Regions from separate parts of the Providencia sp. 6390 genome, predicted to be linked through region 2. Evidence: predicted binding sites of a transcription regulator. Region 2 holds the regulator's gene; each other region holds the start of a gene.

Region 1 (10,958 bases), on a different contig from region 2:
ATAATCTTATTTTTAGGAAAAACTTTTAATTTATTTTAATGATTATTATTTAATATAAAACAGATTATCTATCTGATATAAAAAACCAGCCTAAAATGGATAATCTAAATCCACAGGCTGGTTTTTATCTTGAAATCAAAAATAATTAACCTTCGTTATAAATCTCTAGGTTCTCAATTTCATTGTGATCTTTAATTTTTAATTCATCGTCTTTACGTAAATCTTCTAGGTAATCTAAGTAAGCTTGATCGATGTCTTTCGTCACATAAATACCATCAAACACTGAACATTCAAATTCACTGATTTCAGGATTTTCTTCGCGAACAGCATCCACCAAATCACTGAGATCTTGGAAAATCAAACCATCAGCACCAATCAGTTTACGGATTTCATCGACTTCACGACCGTGAGCAATTAACTCATTAGCGTTTGGCATATCAATACCATACACATTCGGGAAGCGAACCTCTGGTGCCGCAGAAGCAAAGTAAACATTCTTTGCTCCCGCTTCACGTGCCAATTCAACGATCTGCTCTGAAGTTGTACCACGTACAATTGAATCATCAATTAATAGTACGTTTTTATCACGGAACTCAGCGCGGTTAGCATTCAGCTTACGACGTACTGATTTACGGCGCTCCTGCTGCCCCGGCATGATAAATGTCCGGCCAACATAGCGATTTTTCACAAAACCTTGGCGATACGGTTTATCTAAGATGTGAGCAATTTCTAAGGCGATATCACAGGATGTTTCAGGAATTGGGATCACCACATCGATATGCAAATCTTCCCACTCACGGGCAATTTTTGCGCCTAATTTCTGCCCCATACGCAACCTTGCGTTATACACCGATATTTTATCGATAAAAGAGTCTGGGCGAGCAAAATAAACATATTCAAATAAGCATGGCGTTAATTGCGGGTTCTCTGCACACTGGCGAGTGTATAGTTGACCTTTTTCAGTCACATATACCGCTTCACCGGGTGCAACATCACGTAAGAACTCAAAGCCTAGTGTGTCCAATGCAACGCTTTCTGAAGCAACCATATACTCTTCTGCGCCATTTTCCAGTACACGACGCCCTAATACTAATGGACGGATACCGTGAGGATCGCGAAACGCTAACATGCCATGACCGATAATCAATGCCACACATGCATATGCCCCACGCAATCTTTTATGCATGGCAGCAACCGCAGTAAACACATTATCGGGTTCAAGTGGGAAATGGTCAAAACGGTCTAATTCATACGCCAATATATTTAATAAGATCTCAGAGTCTGAGGTGGTATTAACATGGCGACGAGCGGTTTCAAATAAACGGCGCGTAAGTTCATGCGCATTTGTCAGATTACCATTGTGAGCAAGGGTAATACCAAAAGGCGAGTTCACATAGAAGGGCTGTGCTTCTGATGCGCTTGAACTACCCGCTGTTGGATAACGTACATGGCCAATCCCCATGCAACCTTGCAGTCTAAGCATATGCCGCGTTTCAAAGACATCTTTGACGAGGCCATTCGCTTTACGTAAACGAATATTATTTTTGCCATCAATGGTAGCAATCCCTGCTGCATCTTGCCCACGATGCTGAAGCACCGTTAAGGCATCATAAATCGATTGGTTGACCGGTGATACACCGGCGATACCGACAATACCGCACATTTAGTCTTTCCTCATCAGCCAGACGGAGAGATGTTCTCCGGTAGGAAACTTGACGCATTTTGCAGGTAGTCAAAGAACCACCTGATTATATGACTGAACTGCGGAATAAGTTCCGAACGTTGCCAGTCCTCACTTTGAGGAAGTGGTGTAAACGTATCAAGGAAAAACAATAACGCTGATACTATTAACACACCACGCAACGCACCGAAGCAGATCCCCAGAACACGATCTGTACCCGATAAGCCAGTTTTTTGAACTAAAGAGCTAATCACATAGTTAACTACTGCACCAACAATTAATGTCGCAATAAATAATGCAGCAATAGCGATGCCATTTCTTACTAGTACGTCCTCAAAGCGCGTAAAATACTCTGCTAAATAAGGATAAAATGTACTTGCAACAAAAAATGCACAGCCCCATGTTATCAGTGATAAAGCCTCGCGAACAAACCCACGGATCAGGCTTACCAGTGCCGAGAAGCCAATGATGGCAATAATTGCGTAATCTATCCAGACCATATCTCATTCCAAAATTCGCACCCACGGCAGTGGCTGGAGTGCATTCTAACAGAAAACGAAAACGTTTGCGTAACCAATTTACATACAATTTAAAAAAACCAACGGCGAAAAGAAAAATTCATATTCGCCGCTGCAATTGGTTAAAAACTCGACCCTTTTATGATATTCCTAATTTAATATCATGGTTTAAAAGCCCTGATTTCACCCTGTAACCCCGTTATCGAACGCAGTTCAGGCAGAGCACTTTCTAACCGCTGCCGTGAAGCTTCTGGTCCAACAAAAATTCGTGTTAGTTGCCCATTCACTGGTCGTGATGGAACGGTATACACCTGATATCCAGATAACCGTAATTTCGCGACAATTTCCTCAACCTTCACTGAATTCTTCAATGCACCAAGCTGCACCACAAACGCTTTCCCCTGTGGAGCTTGAACTTCAGGTTTCGGCTCAGGTTTTGGTTCTGGCTTCGGCTCTGGCTTCACTTCAGGTTTTGGCGTAGGTTTAGGTTCTGGTTTTGGCTCTGGCTTTTTAGGTTGTTCAATTGGGGTAACCACTTTTTCTGGCGATGTAGGTGCAGTTTGCTGTTCGCGCTGCTGCTGATCCTGTTTTTGCTCAGAAATCGCTTCAGATAACATGGCTTCTGATGCTGCACCTGACGTTGAAGACTGAGTCAGAGGGGCAATCGCCTCGATATCTTGCTCGTCACCCGGCTTTGGAATAATAGGTATGGCCGCAAATTCATTTTCATTGTATTTCTTATCACCATCAAGTAGTGCGGGTAACACAATGATCCCCGCAGCCACTAAAACAATGGCCCCGACAAGACGATTCTGAAATTTACTTGCCACCGACTCTATCCTTTTGTTTGATCTAACAACATCATTACATGAGCAACAGTATGGAAAGAACCGCAAACAATCACGATATCTTTTTCTGTTGCATCAAGACAAGCTTGCTGCCATGCCTCATCAACTGACCCAAATACTTTTGGTGAATCCAGATATTGGCTCAATTGTGACGCAGGCGCACCACGAAACTCAGTTAATGGTGCCACATACCAATCAGTGACTTGCTCTGCTAGACAAGTCAACGTGCCTTGAATATCTTTATCACCTAACATACCCACCACTGCACGAGTACGACGCCCTTCAACTGAAGGTAGCTGCGCTAAGCGAGTGACTAAATAACCCGCTGCATGTGGGTTATGAGCCACATCCAGTATCATCAATGGCTTTTCACCAATAATTTGAAAACGCCCCGGCAACTGAGCTGACTTCAAACCGTCTTTCACTGCTTGATCGGTAATTTTATTGGCTAATTGGAGGTCAATCTCTTTAAGGCAGTAAATGACCCCTAAAGCAGTCGCAGCATTCGCTAACGGCACATTAGGTAACGGTAAATCCGCCCATTGGTATTTATCACTTCGCCATGACCAGCCATTTTCTTGCTGCTCAAAAGACCAATCTTTATCGCGGCGAAACAGCATCGTGCCAATTTTATCGGCATACTGACCAATAGATTCAGGCATGTCAGGTTCACCGACCACACCATAACGACCACCACGGAAAATACCGGCTTTCTCGAAACCAATATGCTCTCTATCTGAACCTAACCAATCAGTATGATCTATCGCAATACTGGTGATCGCAGTGACATCTGCATCGACAACATTGGTAGCATCTAAACGCCCACCTAAGCCAACTTCAAGGATCACCACATCTAACGCTGCTTGTTTAAACAACTTCAGCGCGGCCAATGTGCCGTACTCAAAGTAGGTTAATGAGATATCACCACGTTCAGCTTCGATATCAGCAAATACATGGCAAAAATTGGACTCAGCCGGCTCTTGGCCTTGAATACGTACACGCTCGGTATAACGAACAAGGTGTGGAGAGCTATAAACGCCGACTTTCAAGCCAGCAGCCATCAAAATGGATTCAAGGGTATGGCAAGTCGTCCCTTTGCCGTTAGTCCCAGTGACTGTGATCACCCGAGGTGCAGGTTGAGTTAAGCCCATTTTGCGAGCAACTTGTCCGACTCGCTCTAGCCCCATATCAATATTTTGGCTATGCAAGTCTGTAAGATAAGAAAGCCAAGCCTCCAATGGAGACTCGGAATTTGGAATGATAGATTGATTATTCATCATCTTTTTTATGCTTAGCAGAGTCCTTTACTTGCTCATGAGCATCGATGACAACATCGTCATTGACGATATCGATTTTCACTTCGTCTTCAATCACAGGCGCAAATTCCCCTGTATTGAAGCTTGGTTTATTGGTTAACATTGCCAGCACATCCGCTAGCGTATCACGCATGTCAGTACGGCGAACGATCATATCGATAGCGCCTTTTTCTAACAAAAACTCACTGCGTTGGAAGCCCTGAGGCAATTTTTCACGCACAGTTTGTTCGATAACGCGAGGACCCGCAAAACCGATTAGTGCCTTTGGTTCCGCTACGTTGATATCACCCAACATGGCCAAACTTGCAGACACCCCACCCATGGTTGGGTCGGTTAATACAGAGATGTAAGGCAGGCCACGCTCTTGCATTTTTGCTAGCGCTGCACTGGTTTTTGCCATTTGCATCAGTGATAACAACGCTTCTTGCATACGCGCCCCACCACTTGAAGAAAAGCAGACCAATGGGCAGTTATCTTCGAGTGCTTGTTCAACCGCACGAACAAAGCGAGCCCCCACTACCGATGCCATTGAACCACCCATGAAAGAGAACTCAAATGCCGCAGCAACGATTGGCATTTCTTTTAATGTTCCTTTCATTACCACGATAGCATCTTTTTCTCCGGTCTCTTTTTGAGCAGCAGAAATTCTATCTTTATATTTTTTTGAATCACGGAACTTGAGTATATCTTTAGGCTCAAGCTCACTACCTAATTCCGTCGTAGAGTCTTCATCAAGAAAAGTTTCAAGGCGCTGGCGTGCATGAATGCGCATATGGTGATCACATTTAGGGCATACTTGTAAATTACGCTCTAATTCAGCTCCATACAGTACTTGCCCGCAGCTATCACATTTAGTCCAAACCCCTTCAGGGATGTTGACTTTAGTTGATTGGGTCAAGTTACCTTTCTTTAAAATTTTTTCAATCCAGCTCATTAATGGACCTTTTTATCTGATTGGTCTCTGGCTATTCCTTTGAGAAACCCAATACATGGCCTCTCAGGTAAAACACCAGTATGTAATTTTGTGCCATTAAACCACAATGGTACTCCACTGTGGATAAAAACTTTTAAATCCGTTATGGATTATCACTTTTTTGCGTAGCGACACGCTTTTCTTTCGCAGCGGCGCGGCGATGACGGATTACTTCAATCACCCCCGGAAGAATAGAAATAAAGATAATGGCAACTATCAATAATTTCAAATTCTGCTGTACGAACGGCAAATCACCAAACAGGTAACCTGCATAAGTGAATGATAATACCCATAATAACGCACCTGTCACATTATAAAAGGCAAAATGACGATAAGACATTTTGCCCATCCCTGCAACAAATGGCGCAAAGGTTCTGACAATCGGCACGAAACGCGCCAATATAATCGCTTTACCACCGTGTTTTTCATAAAACGCATGGGTTTTATCTAAATAAATACGACGGAAAATTTTTGAATCAGGATTTTTAAATAATTTTTCGCCAAATATACGACCGATTGTATAGTTGACTGCATCACCTAAAATAGCCGCAATGATCATCAATGCAACCATTAAGTGCACATTCAAATCATTACTCTCTAATGCAGAAATCGCACCGGCAACGAATAATAATGAATCGCCGGGTAAGAATGGCGTCACTACTAGCCCAGTTTCACAAAATAAGATCAGAAATAAAATACCGTACACCCAAGTACCATATTCAGCAACTAGCTCCGCTAGATGCACATCGATATGCAAAATAAAATCGACAATAAAACTGATAAACTCCATAAATGTCCTCGTGATTTATGAATAGCGTCCATGCTATATCTAAAATTAGATTTACATCAGCTCATCTGCTAAAAAAAGTGGCCCCATCACATTGGATGGTAGAGAAAATTTTTCAGGATAATCAACGGCAACTAAGTACAAACCTTCAGCTTTAGCGGTTGCTGCGGCCTTTGTTCTGTCCTTAAGTTCGAGCAATTCTGCCATCCAATGAATATCTTGATTACCACAACCAATTTCTAGCAAACTTCCTACAATATTTCTGACCATATGATGAACAAATGCGTTGGCTTTGATGTCAACCACCACATAGTTACCATGACGGCTAACTTGTATATGCATTACATTACGCCAAGGCGTTCTTGACTGACACTGGACTGCTCTGAATGAGGTAAAATCATTTTCCCCCAACAATGCTTGAGCGGCCTGATGCATTCTTTTTTCATCCAGTGGGTAGTGAAAATGCGTTACTCCACTCGATAAAATCGCTGGGCGATAGCGATGATTAAAAATCACATAACGATAACGACGTGCCGTTGCACTAAACCGTGCATGAAACTCATCATCAACGCCTTGACACCAACGCACCGCTATATCATCGGGTAAATGGGTATTAACCCCCATTGTCCACGCCGCTTCTTTGCGGATCACTGGGGAATCAAAATGCACCACTTGCCCCGTTGCATGCACGCCTGCATCGGTGCGACCTGCACAAAAAACACTAATCGGCTGATTAGCCACTTTTGATAGCGCTTCTTCAAGGCAACCTTGGACACTTTTTACTTCTTGTTGGCGTTGCCAGCCATAATAACGACTACCGTTGTATTCAATGCCTAACGCAATGCGAGACAACTTTGTTGGCTCGGACATCAGTAAGATAGCTCCTGCGCCAGTTTTTCTGCCGTTTCAACTGCCATCAAGGCACCGCCAAAACGCACGTTATCGGCAACTGACCAAAACTGTAAGATTTCAGGAATGCCGTAATCATTACGAATACAACCGATACTCAAATAATCGTTGCCAGAGGCATCAGTCACTTGAGTTGGATAGTCGCCCTCTTCTGAGACCTGAATATCGTCAAAACGTTCAAGTTCATCACGCGCTTCTTCCGCACCGACTGGGCGCAAGGTTTCAAGGTAAACGACTTGAGCATTACCATAAAATACTGGGGATTGAATAAAGCTTACGGCAACCGGTAATCCATCATCCTGTAATACTTTACGTACTTGCTCCACCAGACGACGTTCCTGCTGAACACTACCTTCGCTGTCGGCTAACATTGGCAACATATTAAAGGCTAATTGTTTGGTAAAACGGCCTTCTTCGGCTGGAATGCCATTTAACAAACGCGCACTTTGCCCTGCAAGCTCATCCACAGCTGCCTTGCCATAAGCGGAAACAGATAACATATTTGTCAGTGTGATACGTCCGACACCTGCCGCATCAACTAATGGTTTGGTCGCACTCAGTAATTGGCTTACATAACTATCTGCAACGGCAATAATATTGCGATTACGATAATCGGCCAATACATGTGGGTTAACACTAGGTACGACTAAAGGAACATCTGGGTCGAGAGCAAAAACGCCACTGCTATCAATCACAATACAGCCTTCTTGTGCTGCTTGCTCCGCATATTGCACGCTGACGTCTTCATTTGCTACAAAGAAAGCCATTTGTGCTTGAGACCAGTCAAAATCAGTCACATCTTGAACTTGATAGCTCTTCCCATTAAAACGAACGCTCTCCCCTGCGGTTCGCTCACTGGCTAACAAATACAATTCGCCAACCGGAAATTCGCGTTCTTGTAATAATGCTAAAATGGCTTCACCGACAGCGCCGGTTGCGCCCAATAACGCAATATTCCAACCTTCAGTCATTACTGTTTCTCCAAAAAAATAACGATTAAATGAAATGATAATCGAGCCATAAGATTAGGTTGATGATCCACTCATCAACCTATTTATAATGGTTTACCATGATCACTTCATTAAATATGCATTAAAGCCCAGTGCAGATAATTGTGATGCAACCTGAGTATCGTCGCAACTGATGTTGAGAGACGACCACTCACGGCGCTCTTGATAGTGTTTGCGTAATTTGTCGAATTCACCGGGTACTGCGGCGACTTCACGCAATGCAGCGTCGTCGCGACGCACATCATACACGAGATGAACCAGTCTTTTGAGCTGACTTTGCGTTAATTTACCCTGAAATGTTAGTGCGCTAATTTCAGGTGTAGGTAATAAAGACGACAACGCAATGCTATCTGGTTTACCCAAAAATTGGCAATATGCCTCATAGACTTGGGTTGTACCGCGCGCTTTACCTTCAAGGGTATAACCTGCAATATGTGGTGTGCCGATGTCGACCCATTGAAGTAATTCAAGATCTAAATCAGGCTCAGGCTCCCAGACATCCAAAATAACGGAAAGGTACTTACCTTGTTTTAAAAGTGATAATAAGGCTTGATTATCCACTACTTCGCCACGACTCGCATTAATCAGGATCGTACCATCACGTAAAGTAGCTAAACGTTGAGCATCCATTAAATGATAGGTTTTATCAGCCCCATCCATATTCAGTGGCGTATGGAAAGTCAGCACATCCGCTTCAGACAAAACAGTTTCTAAAGGTAAAAAGTCACCTTGGCCTTCTGCTTGCGCGCGAGGAGGATCACATAATAATGTTTTTACTCCCCAAGCGGTCAAGCGGTTAGCTAAACGGCCACCAACATTGCCAACACCGACAATCCCGACAGTTTTATCACGTAAATCGAAATTATCACGTTCCGCTAACATCAATAACGCAGAAAATACATACTCAACCACCGCAATGGCATTGCAGCCTGGCGCTGAAGAAAATGCAATATTGGCTTGATTGAGCCATGCAGTATCAACATGATCAAAACCCGCTGTTGCAGTGCCTACAAACTTAACTGGCGTATTACTAAGTAATGCACTATTCACCTTGGTAATTGAACGTACCATGAATGCATCGGCATCAAGCAACTCACCTTCAGGCACCGGACGCCCCGGAACAGCGGTTACTTTACCTAGTTTGCTAAATAATTGCTGAGCATATGGCATGTTTTCATCGACTAAAATTTTCACTGAGTTCGCCCCAATATCATTACGCGTCTTTTAAATAAAAAATACAAATTATACTCTAAATAATTCATGGCGCAGCTAGGCGACAAGCAAACGAGTCGCTAGGAGCATAGAAAACACTGTGGCGTGAGTGAGTGTAGTCACCATACCTCAACGAAAATCGCTGCGACTTGAAGTATGACAAGTATTTTGCCACGTTCTAGCACCATTTCCTATGTACGATTTAATTCGCTTAACGATTCTTTAGTGCGAAAACGATCGGGGGTAACCCCTGATATTTGCTGGAACATAGCGATAAAAGCTGATGCCGAGCTATAGCCGACATCCAGAGCCACTTCATGAACACTTTTTCCACGTTCTAAGCCTGCTACGGCATGTAAATAACGCAAACGCTGCCGCCATTCACTAAATGACATGCCAAGTTCTTGCTGACAACGACGTGATAAGGTTCGCTCAGAGGTATAGCTGCGCTTAGCCCACTCCGATAGAGTCGAATTATCTGTAGGATCTCTTTGTAGAGCGTCTAAAATTGGCGCTAAAAATTTATCTTTCGTCATCGGCAGATAGGTATCTTGACAAGGTGACAGTGCAAACTGATCGACTAATACACTGGCTAAACGCTTGTCTTCGTCAGTTTGAGGCTCGACAACCCCCCGCTGATACAAATCGGACATGATAGTCTGAAAAATAGGGCTTAGCCGAACCACACAAGCGCGAGAAGCTAACTTGCCGCTAAGGTTTTGTGCAAAATCGATGATACGAAATTTAACACTTTGTTTATTAAAACTGGCATGCTGAACATCAGCAGGTATCCAAATACAAAATTCAGGCGGCGCTAGGTAGTGCTTACCACCAACTTCCATTTCCATGATCCCACACACCACATACAATAATTGCCCAAATGAATGTGAGTGAGATTTATACTCAGTCTGTGTATCAATTTGTTCATGACGTAAGGCAATAAATGCTGGTTCAATAATATTGCATTCATTGATTTGCCGTTTTGATGTGTTTTTAATTTGTTTCATGAATGTTGTCTGAAAACCGTTATCGAATGTCTGATTATCAGTATATATAAAAAATCTGACAAGGCTATACTAAAGCCATCATTAGGGAGAAGCGTTTCATGAAAAATTTAATCTTTCCGTTAATAGCGGTTTTACTGTGGTCAATCAATGCGATTGTCAATAAAGCAGCTGCCACTGCCATCGATCCTGCCGCTATATCTTTTTATCGTTGGGCGTTAGCGCTACTAGTCATGACACCATTTGTGTTGCGTTCGGTACTCAGACATTGGTCGATTGTGAAAAAACATTGGTGGCAATTAGCCATTTTAGGGGCGCTGGGTATGATGCTTTATCAAAGCCTTGCATATTATGCAGCCCATTCAGTCAGTGCAACCTTTATGGGGATCATGAACTCATTGATCCCACTGCTAACCGTTGTGATCAGCATATTTGTACTACGCGTCATTCCAACTGTGGGTATTTTTATCGGTACATTACTGTCATTGGTTGGTCTGGTTTGGTTGGTGAGTCAAGGCAACCCTGCGACCCTATTTTCTCAAGGGCTCGGTACGGGTGAATTATTAATGCTAATTGCCTCTGCTGCTTATGCACTGTACGGCGTCCTGACTAAGCGTTGGTCAATTCAACTATCCAGTTGGGATTCACTCTATGTGCAAATTTTCTTTGGTGTGATCCTGTTAATACCTAACTTTTTATT
Region 2 (10,958 bases):
CCTTTTGGTACAAAAAAACCGTATTAGCCGATCAACGGCTAATACGGTTTTTTTTATTATTTAGGGCCTAATGAAGAAATTACTCTGCATTCGCTTCATCAGCTGAGCGGTATTTATCAGCCGTTTCTTTGATCAGTGCTTGTAACTCACCACGCTGATACATTTCCATGATGATGTCACAACCACCCACTAATTCACCGTCAACCCACAGTTGCGGGAAAGTTGGCCAATTAGCATATTTTGGTAACTCTGCACGGATATCTGGATTTTGCAGAATATCGACATAAGCGAAACGTTCACCGCAAGCAGATAATGCTTGAACTGCCTGAGCAGAAAAACCACAGCTAGGAAGCTTAGGAGAGCCTTTCATATACAGCAGAATTGGGTTTTCTTTAATTTGGCGTTCGATTCTTTCAATTGTCGTCATTTTTACTTCCTTAAAACTTGGGTGCTGGTTTTGCAGTCAGTAAACAATTGCAAATGGCAATTGTTACTAAGCGAGAATATTTGACCGAAAAGATGACTGCATATTGTTTCATACAATATGCCAGTTTTACAGGGGCATTACTATAGCACCCTCAAATAGAAAAAGGCATTTTTTCTATTGCAGTCTTTTAAAGACAATTAACTTAAATTAACTTTATTCTAACAAACTCATTTATAGATTTTTGAAATTTATTATCCCTATGATTTTTCTATGTATTTATATGTTTAGTTTGTTAATATAATACGATGACACACATGCCCACATTTTTGATGTGGTATAATGCTATAATGGCTAGAAAATAATACATACTGCACACCACTTATTACGTGCATGATTGAAAAATAATTATTCGCTCAATTTCGAGCATCATACCCATACGTATTGTTTAAAACGCAAACAAGGAGTACGCAATGTCATTTGAACTACCCGCTCTACCTTATGCTAAAAATGCTTTAGAACCTTATATTTCTGAAGAAACTTTAGAGTACCACTATGGTAAACACCACAATACTTATGTTGTTAACCTAAACAACCTAGTAAAAGGTACGGCTTTCGAAGGTAAATCCTTAGAAGAAATCATTAAGACTTCGGATGCAGGTATTTTTAACAATGCCGCACAAGTGTGGAACCACACTTTTTATTGGCACTGTTTAGCGCCAAATGCAGGCGGCGAACCAACAGGCAAAGTTGCTGATGCTATCAACAAAGCCTTTGGCTCATTCGCTGAATTCAAGCAACAATTCACTGATGCAGCAATCAAAAACTTTGGTGCGGGTTGGACTTGGTTAGTGAAAAAAGCGGATGGTAACTTAGCTATTGTTAACACCTCTAACGCAGCAACACCAATCTCTGGTGATGATAAGCCTGTGCTGACTGTTGATATTTGGGAACATGCTTACTATATTGATTACCGTAACGCGCGTCCAAAATATTTAGAAAACTTTTGGTCACTCGTGAACTGGAAATTTGTTGAAGAAAATCTCGCTTAATTGATTTTATCAACATCAAGGGCGAGCGATGCTCGCCCTTTGTGATCTTACCTTTGATGACTAAAAGGCAAAACTAAAAAATATGTACCGCAAATGCGATGATCACTGCCAAAGAACCTATTGCTGCCAATAATCCGAATTTAAAATCTGTATCCATGAGTTCCTCTCATCATAACGAACAGTTAACCCGCCATTTGACCCTATATTGTATAAGGTTAAATAAGTATGACATGACGATTTATAAAAACCAGTGTCTATATCACAGGTTATAACATCAATTATTTCTTTTGTTTTTGCGCTAGATCAGACAAAATCCATAACAAATCGCTAAATTATTGCCAGTTAAACGACTATGCCTCAATATGCTGGTAATTTTTAATAAGTATTCATAACAAGACCGATTATTGGTCAGGAGTTTTTTTCCCCCATGGCAACGATTAAAGATGTGGCGAAGCGCGCTAGTGTCTCCACCACAACCGTATCCCATGTAATTAATAAAACGCGCTTCGTAGCCGATGATACTAAGGCTGCTGTTTGGGCCGCGATAAAAGAACTCAACTATTCGCCAAGTGCTGTTGCTCGTAGTTTGAAAGTTAACCATACCAAATCGATTGGGTTACTTGCCACATCGAGCGAAGCCCCTTATTTCGCAGAAGTTATTGAGTCCGTGGAAAACAGTTGTTATGAAAAAGGTTACACCCTTATTCTTTGTAACTCACATAATAACTTAGGCAAACAACAAGCCTACCTGCAAATGCTTGCTCAAAAACGTGTTGATGGCCTTCTAGTAATGTGCTCTGAGTACCCAGAAAAACTCATTAATATGTTAGAGGATTACCGCAATATTCCAATGGTGGTCATGGATTGGGGAACATCACGCGGTGACTTTACTGATAGTATTATTGATAATTCATTTCATGGTGGCTACCTTGCAGGTCGGTATTTGATTGACCGAGGCCACCGAGATATCGGTGTGATCCCCGGTTCACTTGAACGAAACACCGGTATTGGTCGTCTCACTGGCTTCCAAAAAGCCATGGAAGAAGCCAAAGTCACTTTACGTGATGAGTGGATTGTTCAAGGGGATTTCGAGCCAGAATCAGGCTATAAAGCCATGATGCAGATCTTGAGTAATAAGCAAAAACCAACTGCTGTTTTTTGTGGCGGTGATATTATGGCTATGGGTGCTATTTGTGCTGCTGATGAGATGGGGCTGCGCGTTCCACAAGATATTTCGATCATTGGCTATGATAACGTACGTAATGCACGCTATTTTACCCCTGCTCTCACGACTATCCACCAACCAAAAGAACGCCTAGGCCAAATGGCTTTTACTATGCTACTCGACCGTATCGTCAATAAACGTGAAGATGCACAAACCATTGAAGTACACCCACGTTTAGTCGAGCGCCGTTCTGTAGCTGATGGGCCATATATCGATTATCGCCGCTAATTATTATGGCGCTAACCACTCAGCGTTGAGAGTTTCACTGTCGCCAAGGTATTCAAGCAACCAACTCAACGCTGGTGATGTATTCTTTTCAACCCACGTTAAGCAACAAGGGCTTGGCGGAAAAGGTTGCGACAGTTGTAGTGGAATCAATTTACCTTCTGCACAATAAGGAGCTGCTCGATGTTCAGGAACCATTCCAACACACAGTTCATTAACAAGGCAGGCCATGCCATCTTCCCAATAAGGCACGACAAGGCGACGCTGGTTATCTAACGCCCATGTATCTCTTTTGGGGAGGCTCCTTGAGGTGTCTTCAAGACATAAGCTTGGATAATCACGCATCTGGTCATCCGCTAGCTTCCCTTCAAATTGTGCTAATGGGTGATTCGGCGCGGCGACACACCACCATGACATAAACCCCATATCTCGAAAACTGTAACGTTCGCCAATAGGGGAAGCCCGCGTTGCACCAATTGCCACGTCAACACGACCATCCGCCAAAGCATCCCACACGCCATTAAAGACTTCAGGGTGAATATATAATTCAATATCAGGGAAATGACGATAAAAATCTAAGATCAATTGCTGCGTCCGCTGAGGTTTAACAATACAATCCACAGCTATGCTAAATTGCCCTCTCCAGCCATTTGCCGCCTGTTGGCACTGATGACGTGTCTGTGCCATTTTTTTGATAACTGAGCGACCTTGCTTGATAAATATCTCGCCTGCTTCCGTCAATATCACATCTCGGTGACGACGTTCAAATATCGGTACAGCAAGCCATTCCTCTACTTGTTTAACTGTATAGCTAATTGCAGATGGAACGCGATGTAGCTCCTCGGCGGCACCACTAAAACTCCCCGTTCTTGCAACCGCATCAATCACTTCTAGTGCATGCGCTGACCACATAACTATACCTTTCAAAAAATTTGATAGCAGGATCCAAATATTACCGTTTCACAATGTAAAAATACAGCCTATACAATAGTGCATCTGTTAACAATTTTGTAAATTCTAGAAAGTAAGCTGCCATGACAAATACTGTGACGAAAAACTCCCCAAGCTTTATGCTCTACCTTGCTGGATTGAGTATGTTAGGGTTTTTAGCCATCGATATGTATCTACCTGCATTTGGCTCAATGCAAACCACGTTAAACACCACCGAAGGCGCAATTAGCGCTTCCTTAAGCATCTTCTTAGCGGGTTTTGCCTTCGCACAGCTACTATGGGGACCACTCTCTGACAAACTTGGCCGCAAGCCAATCTTAATTGCTGGTTTATCGCTGTTTATATTCAGTTGCCTCGGCATTCTTTGGGTAACAGACGCAACGCAGTTACTGATCTTGCGTTTCTTACAAGCGGTAGGGGTTTGTAGTGCAGCTGTTCTTTGGCAAGCACTAGTCATTGACCGTTATGACGCAGCAAGCACTCAAAAAGTATTTGCTTCAATTATGCCTTTAGTTGCCCTATCACCTGCTTTAGCACCATTATTAGGTGCATGGGTACTAGAGCACTACGATTGGGAAATTATTTTTGTCGTTTTAATGGCTGTAGGTATTTTATTATTAATCCCAACACTGTTGTTGAAAAAAGTGACACCAAAAACCATCACTACTGACGAAACAGAAAATAAACCAATTTCCTTTTTCACTTTACTAGGCTCACGTATTTTTAGTGGTAATGTTTTAATTTATGCCTCTTGTAGTGCAGGTTTCTTTGCTTGGCTGACAGGGTCACCTTTTATTTTGCGCAATATGGGTTTTAACCCAGCAGATATTGGTTTGAGTTATATCCCGCAAACATTAGCATTTATTGTCGGTGGATATGGCTGTCGCTTTGTCTTAATCAAAATACGTGCTGATGTGTTATTTCCATTATTGTTGGTGGGCTATGCAATCAGTATGGCTATTTTATTTTTAATGGCTATTTATACTACGCCTACACTCACCATGATATTAATTCCATTTTGTTTTATGGCGGCCATGAATGGTGCATCTTATCCAATAGCGGTATCTAAAGCATTGAATGCTTACCCACAAGCCAGTGGTAAAGCAGCCGCTTTACAGAATTCATTGCAACTTGGATTATGTTTTTTAGCTAGTTTATTAGTCTCAGCACTACCTTTTGACCCACTATTAGCCACCACAGGTGTCATGGCTGTAACAATCATTCCGATGGTTATCGGTTATTTTATGCAGTATACAAAAGATCATTCTAAATCCACCGAAAAAACCTCTGAATACCAGCCTCAATAACTGTTTTTTTATCAGCCACTGCATTTTAGTGGCTGATTTTAGTGAAAAATCCTAACTTGATACTCTTTATCAGATCTTCTAGACATTATTAGAAACTCTAATTATGCGTATTTACTCTAAATTCTACTTTTTTGCCTAAAGTGACATTTTTCGCCATTGTTAAATAAAAATATCACTTCTATACTCGGAGAGTAGTTAGTCCGAAGTGATTTTTGAGTTAATACTGTAATCAGGGCTTTCCGGTATTAGTCAAGCCCTGTCTTTGCGAAGCTATTTCTTCGCAGCTCCTACACTTTCAGCAAGTTGGAATTCTATCTCAAAAACCTTCATCTCAAGTTGGAGAGCATATGAGCACTTGTGTAGATGAAACCAAAAGTAAAGTTTCAAATTGGCAAAGAATTGCAGAATCGTTATTAAGCCAAGCAGGCATCGAAGTAAACGGTTCACGCCCATTTGATATTCAAGTACATAATACCGATTTCTTTAAAAGAGTTTTGCAAAAAGGCTCTCTTGGTCTCGGTGAGAGTTATATGGATGGCTGGTGGGATTGCGAGCGTCTTGATCTATTTTTCTATAAAGTATTACACGCCAAGCTTGACACTAAATTACCCAATAACCTTACCGATATAATGAAAGTCGCGATGGCGCGCCTAAGAAATTTGCAAACTCAAAAGCGTTCTTGGATTGTAGGGGAAGAACACTATGACTTAGGTAATGATCTTTTTACCCTAATGTTAGACCCTTATATGCAATATTCTTGCGGCTATTGGAATGAAGCAACCACACTTGAGCAAGCGCAAATTAATAAATTAGATTTAATCTGCCGGAAGCTACAAATAGAACCGGGCATGCGTCTACTTGATATTGGTTGTGGCTGGGGTGGACTTAGCGCTTATGCTGCACGCTATTATGGCGCTTCAGTGACTGGTGTTACTATTTCTAAAGAGCAACAAAAATTAGCTCAAGAACGTTGTAGTGGGCTGGACGTTAATATTATTTTACAAGACTACCGTGAATTAAATGATAAGTTTGATCGTATCGTTTCTGTCGGTATGTTTGAGCATGTAGGCCCTAAAAACTATTCGACTTATTTTGATGTAGCACGTAAAAACATTAAAGATGATGGTTTGTTTTTATTACACACTATTGGCTCAAATAAAAATAAAGTGAATGTCGACTCATGGATTGGCAAATATATTTTCCCAAATGGGGTACTCCCTTCTATTGAGAATATTGGCCAATCCAGTGAAGGCAAATTTGTTATGGAAGATTGGCATAATTTTGGCTCTGATTATGATAAAACATTAATGGCATGGTATCAGCGGTTTTTAGATAGTTGGCCTGAACTTAGTGGTAATTATACCCCTCGCTTCAAGCGCATGTTTACTTACTATTTAAATTCATGTGCTGGCGCATTTAGAGCTAGGGATATTCAATTATGGCAAATTCTTTGGAGCCCTAAAGGTGCTAAAGGTGGAATACGCGTTCCACGGTAATTCGTATTTAATTTAAGGTGCTATACACTGAATAATTCGAGATGCAGGTAGGTAGTGCATAGATAAACTATGTGATTCGCATAACTGAGCACAGTCAACAAACCTGCAACTTGAAATATAACGCGTATATATTTTTATATGGCGCCTTAAATCTCCATAAATATTATTTTAATTAGTTTTTCCCTTAAAAATCGTTATCATGGGTTAATCACATAACTCATTATGAGTGAACTATGCTCAAACAGTACTATCCGCCTGCTGAATTGAATGGTTTTATCAGTTCAGTTTTAATCCTGAAGAAATTTACGGTACCGATAAAAGTATTTCCGGGTACTGGCGCGGAGATTTGGATTTCATCCAAAGAGTTAAGTTTGTCGACAGAAAACCATACCAAAACCAGTAAATACCAACTGGTTATCCCTCGAATTGATACTTTTACCGCTCAACCGAACAATGCTAAGTTAATGGTACTACGTGTTCGTCATGATGCAGTGCGTTTTTTGCTCCCAGAACGAACCTTATCATACACTGATAAGCCAACTGCCCTAGCTGATATTTGGCAAGACCCTTGGTATCAAGATTTGGCTAGCTCATCTTTTAAAGGATTATTAGAGTGCTTTCTTCATACTAAGTCATTGAAGCAGCCTCAATTAATTGATGAAATTCTCAATATTCTTTATCGCAACCCCACTAAAAAGATCACTGATGTCGCCGATGAAATGGGATATAGCGCACGTTTTATACAAAAAGAATTTCTGAAAGAATATGGCATCACACCTAAAAGATATCAGATTAATTGCCGTTTAGAACAATTACTTAAAGCCATGTTGAAAGAACAGGATACCTACCGTTGGCTAGAAACGGGTTATTATGACCAATCTCACTTCTACCGTGATTTTAAACGATATTTTACGATGACCCCATCCGCATTCTTAAAGTCCGATTATTCGTTTTTTTACAATACAATCGCTAAGCAAACTTTAAGATAGTTCTCAATACACATAAGGAGAACGGAATGAGTATTGTTGTATATGCACAGATCACAACGGAAAATAAAAACGGATTTTTAACTAAAGACATCATCAAAGATTTAGCAAAATTAAGTCGACGTGAGCAAGGATGCATCAAATATGACCTTATTACTAAAGAAGATGGTTATATCGTTTTTGAAGAATGGGAGAGTACTGCTGCCCTTGAAATGCATAAGAAATCAGAACATTTTAAACGTTTAGTCGAAGCGATTGAACGTGATAATGCCAGCATTTCAATTAACTTCAGCGAAAATTACCAGCAAAGTGTTTAACTAAACAAATTAGTGATAGGTATAGGATCAATATCTATCAGTAAATATATAGCACACAGGGCTTGCCCTACCCCCCCAACTTTTAAATGCTATAACACCGCGATAATACGGGTGCTATAGCATTTTTTAGTGAGTAACGTTAAACGTCACTCTCTTGTGACACGGCTTGCTGCGCTTTTTTCTCTTGCTCTTTTTGCAATAACATACGCTCTACAGTATCAACTATCGCTTGAGTTTGCGGGTCAATCTCAATATTGACTTTATCACCTAAACGTTTTGCCCCTAATGTAGTCCTTGCTAACGTTTCAGGGATCAAGTGCACACAAAAACGATTATTAATTACATCACCGACCGTTAAACTGATACCATCAATTGCAACAAACCCTTTATGCAAAATATATTTCATCAATGATTTGTCATAAATAGACAACCAAATTTGATGATTATCTTCTGAAGTGAAGATCTTACTGATCTCAGCAGTGGTAACAATGTGCCCTGAAACGACATGACCGCCAATTTCATCACCATACTTAGCCGCTCTTTCGATATTAACCACATCACCAACTTGTAGTTCACCAAGGTTGGTCAGCCTAAGTGTTTCCTTAATTAAATCAAAACTGACCTGTTCACCTTCGATTTTAGTGACTGTTAAACAGCAACCATTATGTGCAACAGAAGCACCGGTCTCTAAACCAACTAACAGTTCTGGCGTAAATTTCATTACATGGGTACGAAAGTTGGCTCTTTCTGTAACTTCAATAATTGGGGCCGTGCCCTGAACAATACCTGTAAACATAATGATTCTCAGTAGTTTGAATTGATAGACTCAGTTTACCTGACATTTTTGAGAGATCTATCTGATTTGAGTGGTTTGTTGATAGCGATAATTAGTCGATTTTTCGCGCTTTACATGTCCATAAATGCCTTTGTTTGAAATTCATCCTTCAGAGTCATTGGCTAATACTATTAAAAGAGTTAGAATATAATGTTAACAATAAGTATTTGATTTATCGTAATTCATTGGCATTTCTTTCTTTATATTCTTTTTATTAGCATTTATTACTCTAAAGGTGTATGCGTGCAGAAATATTTTACAGAAGCGCGTAGCTTGCTTGCTCTCGGCATTCCGATCATTCTTGCCCAATTTTCACAAACTGCGATGGGTTTTGTGGATACAGTTATGGCAGGTAGTGTCAGTGAAATTGAGATGTCAGCGGTTGCAGTCGGGTTTTCTATCTGGTTACCAGCTATTCTTTTTGGCCAAGGCCTTTTAATGGCACTGACGCCTATTGTCGCACAAATGAATGGCTCAGGCCGCCGTAATTTAATTGGTAATCAAGTGCAGCAGGGGCTGTGGTTAGCATTCTTCTTATCGCTTGGCGTAATATTTTTACTTTATAATAGCAAGCTTATTATCGGCAATATGCCACACATTAATGCTGAATTGGCAGATAAATCCGTGCGTTTCTTGCATGCCATTATGTGGGGTGCCCCAGGTTATTTATTTTATCAAGTTTATCGTAGTCAGTGTGAAGGGTTATCAAAAACTAAACCGGGCATGGTTATCGGCTTCCTCGGTTTAATGGTGAATATCCCTATCAACTATATCTTTATCTATGGGCATTTTGGCGCTCCTGCATTAGGTGGCGTGGGTTGTGGTGTCGCAACTGCATCCGTTTACTGGGTGATGTGCATACTGATGCGCTGGTATGTTAGAAAAGCACCTTCACAGCGTGATATTATGACAAAACAGCGTTTCGCTGCCCCTAATCCACTCATTCTGAAGCGTATTTTTGTTTTAGGTGCACCTATCGGGTTGGCATTATTTTTTGAAGTCACCTTATTTGCCATCGTTGCATTATTGGTTGCACCACTAGGAGTAGTTGCTGTCGCAGGGCATCAAGTCGCATTGAACTTTAGTTCGGTGATGTTTATGTTCCCACTATCATTAGGTATCGCGGCAACCATTCGCGTAGGTTATAACCTGGGGCAACAATCAACTGAAGCGGCAAAAGTATCATCCTATACTAGCTTGGCAGTTGGTTTGCTACTCGCTTCGTTAACAGCCATTATCACTGCAACTTTGCGTGAACCTATTGCGCTGATGTACAACAAAAATCCTGAAGTTGTAGTATTAGCATCAAGTTTGATGCTATTTGCAGCAATTTATCAACTTTCAGACTCAGTGCAGGTCATTGGTGCAGGTATTCTACGAGGTTATAAAGATACGCGTTCTATTTTCTTTATTACTTTTACCGCTTACTGGCTTTTAGGATTACCCATTGGCTATGTCCTAGCTTTAACTGATCTAGTTGTCCAACCAATGGGCCCTCAAGGCTTTTGGATTGGCTTTATTGTTGGTCTTAGTGCTTCTGCTATCGGTATGGCTGGGCGTATTTGGTGGATCCATAGGCAATCTGACAGTCTCGTTTTATTACGTTCAACACGTTAATCGAACGAATAATCAGCAGGTTAATGGGTCAGGGAGATGTATTTTTCGCTTAGTCGCTGTAAATACGAGCAAACTATCACGAAAATACATTTTCCCCTTGCCAGAACGGCGACAGGACGTTAATATTCGTTCCCGTTGTCACCCTGACAGTTTTGAAGCGCGTCCGTAGCTCAGTTGGTTAGAGCACCACCTTGACATGGTGGGGGTCGGTAGTTCGAGTCTACTCGGACGCACCATTTCATAACGTCAACGAAATCATAATGCGTCCGTAGCTCAGTTGGTTAGAGCACCACCTTGACATGGTGGGGGTCGGTAGTTCGAGTCTACTCGGACGCACCATTTCACAACGTCAACAAAATCACAATGCGTCCGTAGCTCAGTTGGTTAGAGCACCACCTTGACATGGTGGGGGTCGGTAGTTCGAGTCTACTCGGACGCACCATTCTAGAATTTTCTCTTATTTCAATGCGTTTTACCCCCTAATACTGGTTTTTCAATACTTCTTTATTGTTGCGCAACTCAC
Region 3 (10,958 bases), on a different contig from region 2:
ATATAGAGTCTTCCAGTGTGTAATCAATCAAGCCTTCAGCTACCATTTCTAATAACTGGTTAGTTGTGAAATCGGTCGTTTCTTCCCATATTAGATTTGGGTATGTTTCTTTTAATGACTTTAATGTGCTGGCATGAGCCGAGCCTGCCATAACAACGAATTTACCCTTGATATCATTAAAACTTTTAGGTCGAGTTGAGCCTTTTCGATAAACCAATTGCTGCGTGACATTGAGGTAACTCGGGCCTGTTTTCATTTTTTGTAGCCGTTCTTTATTATAAAGCAGCCCTGCAACACCGATGTCAGCTTGTTCATTTTCAAGGTCGCTAAAAATAAGTTCAACCGTCGGTCTCATGGTGATAACCAACTTGACTCCAAGGTAATCAGCAAAACTCTGTGCAAGTTCATAATCAAAGCCATGTAGATTAGCGTCATCATCAAGATAAATGAGGGGGGAGCTGATTGCACTCACCCGCAACTCACCTCGAGAGATGATTTGATTAAGTTGATTGTTTGGCGTACTTGGCCAGCGAATACTAAGCCCAATAATAAGCACAGCAAGCAATGCCACAATCACAATGATTAAATAGTTGACCTTGATGTTATTCAAAAATGTATCTCATATGTAAACCCTTGTACCGCATATTATTGTTCTTACTTAATCAATGCAGCTGTTATCCGGATCATATCACGAGGGCGGTATTCGGTATTTTTATTTCCGCCTGTAGTTCGGAAAATCATGGGTGTTGTAATAGTAAAATTATTATAAGTAATGGTTATATTCCCAGTATTTGGACATTTTGCTCAACAATTATGATCTGTGCAACCAATATCGTGTTATTTCACTCCTAATAATATTTAACAGTTTGCTTTATTTTTAGTCACGCAAACGGTTTCGTATTGATGCACATTGCTCTATAATGTGCTCCGGTTCCCCTGCTTTTATGATCAGGGCTGGCGTTTAAATGAGAGAAATTAAGACTATGGAAATTTTGCGTGGTTCACCTGCTCTATCAGCATTTCGTATTACTCGCCTTTTGGCGCTGTTCGCTGAAAAACAGCTTCCTGTTATGGATATCTATGCTGAATATATGCACTTCGCTGAATTGTCAGCGCCTCTAAGTGATAGCGAGCAAGGCAAACTGCGTAGTTTGCTAAAGTATGGTCCTTCTCTCACAGAGCATGAGCCTTTTGGCAAATTAATTTTAGTCACTCCACGACCAGGCACCATTTCTCCTTGGTCATCTAAAGCGACAGATATTGCCCACAACTGTGGTTTATCACAAGTTGAACGCATTGAACGTGGTATTGCCTATTATGTGCAGGCGGAAGGGTTATCGCAGCAACAGTGGTTTGAAGTTGCGGGATTACTACATGATCGTATGATGGAAAGCATCTTCAGTGAGTTTGAGCAAGCTCAAGCGCTTTTTGCTCATCATCAACCTACACCAATGAAAGTGGTGGATATCATTACTAATGGTCGCTCAGCACTTGAAAAAGCGAACCTAGAAATGGGCTTAGCCCTCGCTGACGATGAAATCGATTATTTACTCGCCGCCTTTAATCAGCTAAAACGCAATCCAACAGATGTTGAATTGTATATGTTTGCACAAGCAAACTCAGAGCATTGTCGCCATAAAATCTTTAATGCAGATTGGATTATTGATGGTGAAGAGCAGCCTAAATCGCTGTTTAAAATGATTAAAAATACCTTTGAAACAACACCTGATTACGTATTGTCGGCTTATAAAGACAACGCCGCAGTCATGGAAGGTTCTTCTGTAGGACGTTTCTTCCCTGAACCAGATGGTCGCACGTATCGCTATCATCAAGAAGACGCACATATTTTGATGAAGGTAGAAACGCACAACCACCCAACGGCAATTTCACCTTGGCCGGGTGCCGCAACTGGCTCTGGTGGTGAAATTCGTGATGAAGGCGCAACAGGCCGTGGCGCAAAACCGAAAGCTGGCTTAGTGGGTTTCTCTGTTTCTAACTTACGGATCCCTGGCTTTGAGCAGCCTTGGGAAGAGGACTTTGGTAAGCCTGAACGTATTGTGACCGCACTCGATATTATGTTAGAAGGCCCATTAGGTGGTGCGGCGTTTAATAATGAATTCGGCCGTCCTGCACTTTTAGGTTACTTCCGTACATATGAAGAAAAAGTGAATAGCCATAATGGCGAAGAGCTACGCGGTTACCATAAACCAATCATGCTAGCGGGAGGGATCGGTAATATTCGTGCTGATCACGTTCAAAAAGGCGAAATCCCTGTTGGGGCAAAACTGATCGTTCTTGGCGGCCCATCAATGAATATTGGTTTGGGCGGAGGCGCTGCCTCATCAATGGCATCAGGCCAATCAGATGCCGATTTAGATTTTGCTTCAGTACAGCGTGATAACCCTGAAATGGAACGCCGTTGCCAAGAGGTGATCGATAATTGTTGGCAGCTCGGTGATGATAATCCAATTTTGTTTATTCATGATGTTGGTGCAGGCGGTTTATCGAATGCCATGCCTGAATTAGTGAGTGATGGCGGTCGTGGCGGTTGTTTTGAGCTACGTAAAATTTTAAATGATGAGCCGGGTATGAGCCCACTCGAAGTGTGGTGTAATGAATCACAAGAGCGTTATGTATTAGCGGTTGCTCCTGAGCAAATGACGCTTTTCACTGCCATCTGTGAGCGTGAACGCGCACCTTTTGCAGTTATTGGTGAAGCAACTGAGCAACGTGAACTGGTATTGAAAGATACGCATTTCAATAATCAGCCTATCGATATGCCACTTGATGTGTTATTAGGTAAAACACCAAAAATGTTGCGTGATGTTAGCACGTTGAAAGCTCAGCCAGATGCGCTAGATAGAACATCGATCGATTTAAATGAAGCAGTAAAACGTGTGTTGCATCTTCCTGCTGTTGCTGAAAAGACATTCTTGATCACCATTGGTGACCGTACAGTAACAGGTATGGTTGCTCGTGACCAAATGGTTGGTCCATGGCAGATCCCTGTTGCTAACTGTGCCGTGACTACTGCCAGCCTTGATAGCTATTATGGCGAAGCAATGTCAATTGGTGAAAGAACACCTGTTGCATTGTTGGATTTTGCCGCCTCTGCACGCATGGCGGTGGGCGAAGCGTTGACCAATATTGCTTGTGCTTATGTGCAAGATCTTAAGCGAGTAAAATTGTCTGCAAACTGGATGTCTGCTGCGGGTCACCCAGGGGAAGATGCAGGCCTTTATCAAGCGGTTAAAGCAGTAGGTGAAGAGCTATGCCCTGCGCTTGGTTTGACTATCCCTGTCGGTAAAGATTCGATGTCAATGAAAACACGCTGGCAAGAAAATGGCGAAGAGCGTGAAATGACATCACCACTATCATTGGTAATCAGTGCCTTTGGTCGTGTTGAAGACGTACGTTTGACCGTGACACCTGAATTAAAAACCGGTATTGATTCTGCTTTAATGTTAGTTGACTTAGGGCAAGGTCATAATGCGTTGGGTGGCTCAGCATTGGCACAGGTGTATCGCCAATTAGGCAATAAAGCACCTGATGTCCGTGATCCTCAGTTGTTGTCTGGTTTTTTTACTGTAATCCAAAACTTACTGTCAGAACAAAAATTGTTAGCCTACCACGACCGTTCTGATGGTGGTTTGTTTGTGACATTGGCAGAAATGGCATTTGCTGGTCATTGTGGCATCAATGTCGATATTAGCGAATTTGATGAAGATATTTTAGCCGCTTTGTTCAATGAGGAACTCGGTGCTGTTATTCAAATTAAACAGCAAGATAGACAATACGTCGAAGCATGTTTTGCTGATGTAGGGCTTGCTGAGTGTGTGCATTATTTAGGAACTGCGACACAAGACGATGCAGTGGTGATTAATAGTCGTGACACTGTTGTTTATCGTGAATCACGTAGTACATTGCGCCAGTGGTGGGCAGAGACAACATGGCAAATGCAGCGCTTACGTGATAATGAAGTGTGCGCTGATGAAGAGCATAATGCTAAGTTGGACACCCAAGATCCAGGTCTAAATACTAAGTTAACTTTTGATATTGCTGATGATATTGCAGCTCCTTATATTTCGTCAGGTGCACGCCCTAAAGTGGCAGTACTACGTGAGCAGGGTGTGAACTCGCATGTCGAAATGGCTGCTGCATTTGACAGAGCAGGTTTTGATGCCGTCGATGTGCATATGAGTGATTTGTTGTCAGGAAATCTGTCATTAGCGGGCTTCCAAACATTAGTAGCGTGTGGTGGTTTCTCTTACGGTGACGTATTAGGTGCTGGTGAAGGCTGGGCTAAATCAATTCTGTTTAATTCACGTGTTCGTGATGAATTTGCTGCTTTCTTTGCGCGTCAAGATACACTATCGCTTGGTGTCTGTAATGGCTGTCAGATGATGTCGAACTTATATGAATTGATCCCTGGCGCAGATTTATGGCCTCGATTTGTTCGTAACCGTTCTGAGCGTTTTGAGGCTCGTTTTAGCTTAGTTGAAGTCGCGAAAAGCCCATCATTATTATTACAAGATATGGCAGGTTCACGTATGCCAATTGCAGTTTCGCATGGTGAGGGTTTAGTTGAAGCACGTAACCCAGCTCACATTCAGCAATTGGAAAATAGTTCGCTGGTGGCACTGCGTTTTGTGGATAACTATGGGCAGGTGACTGAACAATATCCAGCTAACCCGAATGGTTCTGTGAAGGGTATTACGTCTGTGACTTCAACCGATGGCCGAGCAACGATTATGATGCCGCACCCTGAACGCGTCTTCCGCACAGTGAGTAATTCATGGCATCCAGAAAATTGGGGTGAAGATAGCCCTTGGATGCGTATTTTCCGCAATGCACGTAAACAATTAGGCTAAATAAGCTAGTTTAGTTTAAGTTGTTAAAAAGGCTGCAGCGCAGTGCGTTGCAGCCTTTTTTATCTGTAATAAATGGTGTCAGTTTACCAGCCTTATCTCTTATCACTCATTTTATTTGTTTTTACCTCATCAAGTTATTGCGCATAGTAATTATTATCAATATCATTTCTATCTTCTTTTTTGGTTATACTTTTTTTGATAAGAGAGTTACATCGTGGGATCAGTCATTGTTTCTTCGGCGAAACGACGTTTTTCGTGGGTTTATTGCTCTGTTTTTGTCATGTTATTTCCTGCTAGCGCTGCTTTGGCTACTCAATCATCAACTAATAACTCAAGCAATGATGTGCTGGTTGTCACTGCTGCACCAGATGAAAGTTATAGCGGTGATAATGTTTATTCAACCTTGAAAACACTGACTTCGCGCAATGAAACGCCACAGTCTATTAGTATTGTGACGCCACAGGTGATCAATGATTACAGTGTGTCCAAGGTTGATGATGCGGTTAAATTTGTTAGTGGGGTAACACAAGGAAATACCTTGGGCGGTATTGAAGATGGTTTTGTTAAGCGTGGTTTTGGCTCGAATTCAGACGGTTCTATTTTTATTGATGGAGTGCGTAGTAACCAAGGCCTAGCAATGGATGCCACGGTGGGGCGAGTTGATGTACTCAAAGGTTCTTCATCATTGCTTTATGGCATTCTCAACCCTGGCGGCATTATCAATTTAGTGACTAAAAAGCCTGAGTATCAATGGCAAGGACGCATCAGCGGGCGAACCAATAGCCATGGCGGCGGTACGGGAAGTGTCGATTTGACAGGTCCTTTGGGCAACGGGTTTGCTTTTCGTTTGATTGCAGAACGGCAACATGAAGATTATTGGCGTAACTTCGGTGAAAATGAACATACATTAGTTGCACCTTCGATTAGTTGGTTAGGTGATTCGTCTTCATTTAATTTTTCGTATACAGAGTATAAATTTGATGTGCCTTATGACCGCGGTACAGCTTTTGTCGACGGTAAGCCCATTAGTATTCCTTACAATGTCAGGATCGATGATGAAGCGAACCATGCATGGGGTAAAAATAAACGTCTCAATGCAGAATATCGCTATGAATTTGATGAAACATGGGAAACTGGTTTTAAGTATGCATGGTTCCAGCGTCGTTATGACAGTAACGAAGTACGCGCTACTAAAATTGATGTCGATACTGGCGTTGTGACTCGTCGAGCCGATGCTAACCGTGGTTTTAACCATCAAACAACGTATTTATCATGGGATGTTCGTGGCACACCCGAAATTTTAGGTATGCAACATGACGTGACTTTTGGCGCTGATTACGAGAAGGCTCAAACATATAAAGCCTATTCTTATCGCGGTAAGGTCAGTAAGACATTCAATATGTACCATCCTGTTTATGGCGAAGAACCAATTGTGAGTGATGCAACGGTAGATGATAAAAAAAGCAACTTACGTTCTACCGTATATAGCCGCTCAATCTATGCTAAAGACAGTATTCATTTGAGTAACCAATGGATTGTGGTATTAGGCGGGCGTTATCAAGGCTACACTCAGAATGCCAGTAGCGGCTGGATAAAGAAACAAACGGACCTGCATGATCGTGGTAATCAATTTATTCCACAGGCAGGTTTGGTGTATAAGGTGTTGCCTGATTTGGCGTTATATGGCAGCTATAGTGAGTCTTTCACACCATCGACACAGGTAGATGATGATGGAAACGTCGCTTCGACTGAAAAAGGCAAAACATATGAGATCGGCGCTAAATGGCAAACAACACCAACAGTATTAACAACATTAGCCTTGTATCGTATTGATGAAAAAGATATGTCTATTTTTATGAATGGACTTAACCGTAATATTCCAAAAGCACGTTCTGAAGGCATTGAGCTGGAAATCAATGGTGAAATTGCGACGGATTGGCAGGTGATCGCCAATTACAGTTTTAACAACACTCAAATCAAACAAGATAATTTGAAACCTGAAAACGTGGGTAATCATCTGGTCAATGCTCCTCGCAATATGGGAAGTTTATATTTAACTCATAAATTAACTCTTTCTGATGTGCCGGGCTCTGTACGTGTTGGCGGTGGTGGGCGCTATGTTGGTAAACGTGCGGGTGATCCTGAAAATAGTTTCTTCATGCCGGCATATACCGTTACCGATGCATTTGTCGCGTGGGATCACCAAATTGGTGGGCATAAAACACAGTTAAAGTTGAATGTGAATAATGTTTTAAACAAAGAATATTATGCTTCTAGTGCTGGTAATCTACGCGTTATCGCTGGGGAACCGCGTACAGTGTATGTAAATGCTTCTATCGATTTCTAAGGTGAAAAAATGAAACGATATTTGCTATGGTGTCTATTAATATGCTTACCAATGTTTTGTTCGGCGAAAATAGTGACAGATAGCTTAGGCAGAGAGGTCGTGATACCTGATGATCCACAACGCATTGTGTTAGGTGAAAGCAGGATGCTTTATACACTTGCATTGATTGAAAGTGGTGATCCTGCTGCGAGGGTCGTTGGCTGGCCCGCTGATTTAAAACGGCTCGACCCCCAAACATGGCAAAAATATACGGCAGCTTTCCCTGCAATGACCAATATTGCGATTGTTGGGAACGACAATTTTTCGCAGATGAGTAGCGAAAAAATTATCGCATTGCAGCCTGATTTATTGATCATGCCTGTATATGCTAAAACGCAACCCGATGAGCAGGTGTTCATTCAGCAAGTTGAAGCTGCGGAGATCCCAATTATCTATCTTGATTTTCGCGTTGACCAACTCAACAACACCGTGCCTTCACTACAGGTGTTAGGTGAAGTACTCAATCAGCAGAAAAAAACAGCAGACTTTATTCAGTTTTACCAACAACATATGGCAGTGATCCGTGAAAGGCTTGCACAGGCTAAACCAGTTAGGCCAAAAGTAATGTTACAGCTTCACCTTGGTAAAAAATCGGAGTGTTGCACGACAGTAGCGAGAGGTAATTTAGCCGATTTAATTGCATTTGCTGGTGGTCATAATATTGCTGTTGGTAAGTTTAATGGTGTTTTTGGCCGGTTAAGCCAAGAGCAAGTGCTGACAGAAAACCCAGATTATTATTTGGTAACAGGAAGTGGGGGGCTAGATAGTACTTCTCAGTTGCAGCTTGGGCCGTTAGTTGATCACGACACCGCGAGAGTTAGCTTACAACATCAGTTGCAAAGTGATGCCATCATGGCAACGTTACCGGCAGTGCAGCAGGGTAACGTCGGCGCATTATGGCATCATGTTTATATGAGCCCTTGGCATCTGTTGGCGGTTGAATTTTTTGCAAAACAGTTTCACCCACAATTATTTGAGGACGTTGATCCACAAAAGACCTTAAATGAAATGAATCAACGTTTTTTAGTTGTGCCAGAGCAGGGAACATATTGGTTGTTTGCTCATTAACTCAGTTTTACCCCGTTTTCACGGGGTAAAATCTTTACTCAAGAATAAACATACCGTAAGGATGGATTTGCAGATAGAGGCTTTCCCCTATTGTGGGTTGTAGCTGTGTTGCATTGATTTGTAATAACATTGATTGGCCATGCCAATCCACTGTCACCTCATATTGAGGCCCCATATAAGCGACATGTGAAATGGTGCAGCGCTGGCTCTCTTCGCCTTGAGAACTTAAGGTAATGGCTTCAGGTCTGACGCCAACAGTGACCTCTGTTTTATCGGTTGTTAGCTGAGCAGGGCGTGGCAAATGATAGTTAAATATATTCACGCTATCACTGGTAAGCGTTGCAGGGAAAATATTGGCATCCCCCATAAAGCTGGCCATAAACTTAGAAGCAGGCTGGCGGTAAAGATCTTGTGGTGAACCAAGTTGCATAATTTTACCTTTGTTCATCACTAGGACCATATCAGAAACGGCAAAGGCTTCACTTTGATCATGGGTGACATAGAGTGAGGTAATATTAAACTGTTGTTGTAACTCACGAATTTTTTCGCGCATGCTGCGACGTAAATTGGCATCCAAGTTACTTAGCGGCTCATCGAATAGCAGCACTTTGGGTTTTAAGATCAGCGCACGAGCGAGGGCAACGCGTTGTTGCTGCCCGCCTGAAATCTGATCAACAAAACGATCAGCAAACCCAGCTAAATCAACCAACTCTAAAGCTTCTTCTACGCGTTGTTTAATTTCAGATTTAGGTAAACCAAGCATCTTCAAACCATAACCGACGTTGTCCCCTAATGACATATGAGGGAATAGGGCGTAGGACTGAAATACCATACAAATATCACGCTGTTGGATAGAGCGATCAGTGACATCTTCACCGTCTATGAACATTCGGCCTTCAGTGGGTTTTTCAAGGCCAGCGACTAAGCGAAGGACAGTGGTCTTACCGCAACCGGATGGACCTAATAAAGTCACCATGCTGCCTTGTGGGATAGATAGACTTAAATCATCGATGACCGTATTGGTACCAAAGCGTTTAGTCACATTTTTAAGTTCAACAAAATTTTGTTGGGTCATGTTAGTTACTCCATGATTACTGTGCATTTTTGGCTTTGGAACGTGAAACACGGGCTTCGCCAATCAAATAGTCAAATAGGAAAATAATGGCGAGCATCACCACAATCAGGATCGAGCCATAAGCAATAGCGACACCGTATTCACCATCTTCAACACGGTTTAAGATGTAAGCGGTTGCGACACGAGTCTCTGGTGTGACCAAGAACACAATGGCACTAACAGTGGTTATCGCACGCACAAAGCTATATATCAGGGCAGAGAGGATCGCAGGGCGTAGCAGGGGTAATAAAATATGGAAAATGGTTCGCATTGATCCTGCTCGTAAGCTAAGCGATGCCTCATCAAGGGATTTATCAATTTGTCCTAAACCCGCAATACCGGCACGGATCCCCACAGGAACGTTACGCATGGTCATCGAGATGATCACAATTGCTGCAGTACCTGTTAAATAGAAAGGGGAATCATTGAAAGCTAAAATATAAGAAACACCAGCTACGGTTCCCGGTACGGCAAAGCACAGCATCGTAGTGAATTCGATAGTCTTTTTACCGCGAAATTCTTGGCGAACCACAATATAGGCAATCAATAGCCCTAAGACAGCAGTGATTGGCGCGGCGATACCTGCATACAATAGGGTATCTAGCAATGATGGCCATGCACCATCACTCATTCCTTGGCCGAATAATTTGATAAAGTTATCGAAGGTGAGGGTGTAATCAACGCCCCAGTTAACGGTGAAGCTGCCATAGAAAATACTACCGTATAGTAGAACGTTAAAAGCAACCCAAATCGCCAAAAAAGTAGTTACTATGGTGACTAATGAAGTCGGAAGTGGTTGAACATCGCCACGATAGGATTTACCTGATACGGTGACATAAGAGCGTTTACCAATCCACATGTATTGCACGCAGAAAACAAGCAGTGAGAATACTAGCAATGAAGCGCCTAAGGTACTTGCCGCTTGGTAGTCGAGCTGTGAACCAGTGATGTAGAAATAAATTTGCGTCGCTAAGACGTCAAAATTACCACCTAATACTAATGGGTTACTGAAATCGGCGAGTGACTGAACAATGACAATTAAAAATGCGTTTGCCAAAGCGGGTTTCAGTAGTGGCATAAACACATTGAAGAACGTTTGGTAACGATTGGCTCGCAGTGTATAAGAGGCTTCTTCAAGTGATGGGTGGATCGTTTTGATTGCGCCATCTAAAATCATAAATGACATTGGGGTAAAAGCGAGAACTTGCGCCAACCAAATACCCGTAAAGCCATAAAGCCAGTTAGTATTTTCTAGCCCCATATAGGTGGCTAAAAATTCAGTAATATAGCCTGAGCGACCCATCATCAGTGTGACACCAAGCCCAACCACAAAAGGTGGCGTGACTATTGGTAAAATAGAAAACACACGTCCAATGATAGCGGAACGTTTGGCGATCCTTGACGTGTAAATAGCCAGAATCAAACCAAAGAAAGTACAACCTGCACCTACCGCCAGCGATAGGAAAACAGAGTTAATGATCACTTGTACAATGTGCGATTGGGTTAATATCGCTACAAA

Evidence for each region. Region 2 encodes PurR, which represses purine synthesis genes. Its sites were predicted from a motif close to CANGCAAACGTTTGCNTG; they were not measured.
Region 1: the regulator PurR is predicted to act here: its motif matches at 2,236-2,253, upstream of cvpA (colicin V production protein).
Region 3: the regulator PurR is predicted to act here: its motif matches at 883-900, upstream of purL (phosphoribosylformylglycinamidine synthase).

What each region holds. Positions count from the first base shown of each region.
Region 1 is NZ_JBYVYL010000001.1:318,049-329,006, reverse strand. Features, by position in the region: gene purF (amidophosphoribosyltransferase) at 146-1,663, opposite strand; gene cvpA (colicin V production protein) at 1,678-2,181, opposite strand; gene dedD (cell division protein DedD) at 2,361-3,029, opposite strand; gene folC (bifunctional tetrahydrofolate synthase/dihydrofolate synthase) at 3,035-4,324, opposite strand; gene accD (acetyl-CoA carboxylase, carboxyltransferase subunit beta) at 4,317-5,297, opposite strand; gene AC3Z9T_RS01575 (DedA family protein) at 5,440-6,126, opposite strand; gene truA (tRNA pseudouridine(38-40) synthase TruA) at 6,178-6,993, opposite strand; gene AC3Z9T_RS01565 (aspartate-semialdehyde dehydrogenase) at 6,993-8,003, opposite strand; gene pdxB (4-phosphoerythronate dehydrogenase PdxB) at 8,106-9,236, opposite strand; gene AC3Z9T_RS01555 (AraC family transcriptional regulator) at 9,446-10,261, opposite strand; gene AC3Z9T_RS01550 (DMT family transporter) at 10,360-10,958, shown strand, end outside.
Region 2 is NZ_JBYVYL010000004.1:315,508-326,465, reverse strand. Features, by position in the region: gene AC3Z9T_RS11180 (Grx4 family monothiol glutaredoxin) at 80-427, opposite strand; gene sodB (superoxide dismutase [Fe]) at 898-1,476, shown strand; gene cydH (cytochrome bd-I oxidase subunit CydH) at 1,550-1,633, opposite strand; gene purR (HTH-type transcriptional repressor PurR) at 1,904-2,929, shown strand; gene punR (DNA-binding transcriptional activator PunR) at 2,933-3,838, opposite strand; gene punC (purine nucleoside transporter PunC) at 3,961-5,184, shown strand; gene cfa (cyclopropane fatty acyl phospholipid synthase) at 5,532-6,680, shown strand; gene AC3Z9T_RS11145 (helix-turn-helix transcriptional regulator) at 6,914-7,669, shown strand; gene AC3Z9T_RS11140 (putative quinol monooxygenase) at 7,696-7,983, shown strand; gene AC3Z9T_RS11135 (riboflavin synthase subunit alpha) at 8,123-8,779, opposite strand; gene AC3Z9T_RS11130 (MATE family efflux transporter) at 9,062-10,435, shown strand; tRNA gene AC3Z9T_RS11125 (tRNA-Val) at 10,595-10,671, shown strand; tRNA gene AC3Z9T_RS11120 (tRNA-Val) at 10,698-10,774, shown strand; tRNA gene AC3Z9T_RS11115 (tRNA-Val) at 10,801-10,877, shown strand.
Region 3 is NZ_JBYVYL010000001.1:136,694-147,651, forward strand. Features, by position in the region: gene mltF (membrane-bound lytic murein transglycosylase MltF) at 1-610, opposite strand, end outside; gene purL (phosphoribosylformylglycinamidine synthase) at 984-4,871, shown strand; gene AC3Z9T_RS00775 (TonB-dependent siderophore receptor) at 5,152-7,218, shown strand; gene AC3Z9T_RS00780 (ABC transporter substrate-binding protein) at 7,228-8,325, shown strand; gene fbpC (ferric ABC transporter ATP-binding protein) at 8,360-9,400, opposite strand; gene AC3Z9T_RS00790 (ABC transporter permease) at 9,417-10,958, opposite strand, start outside.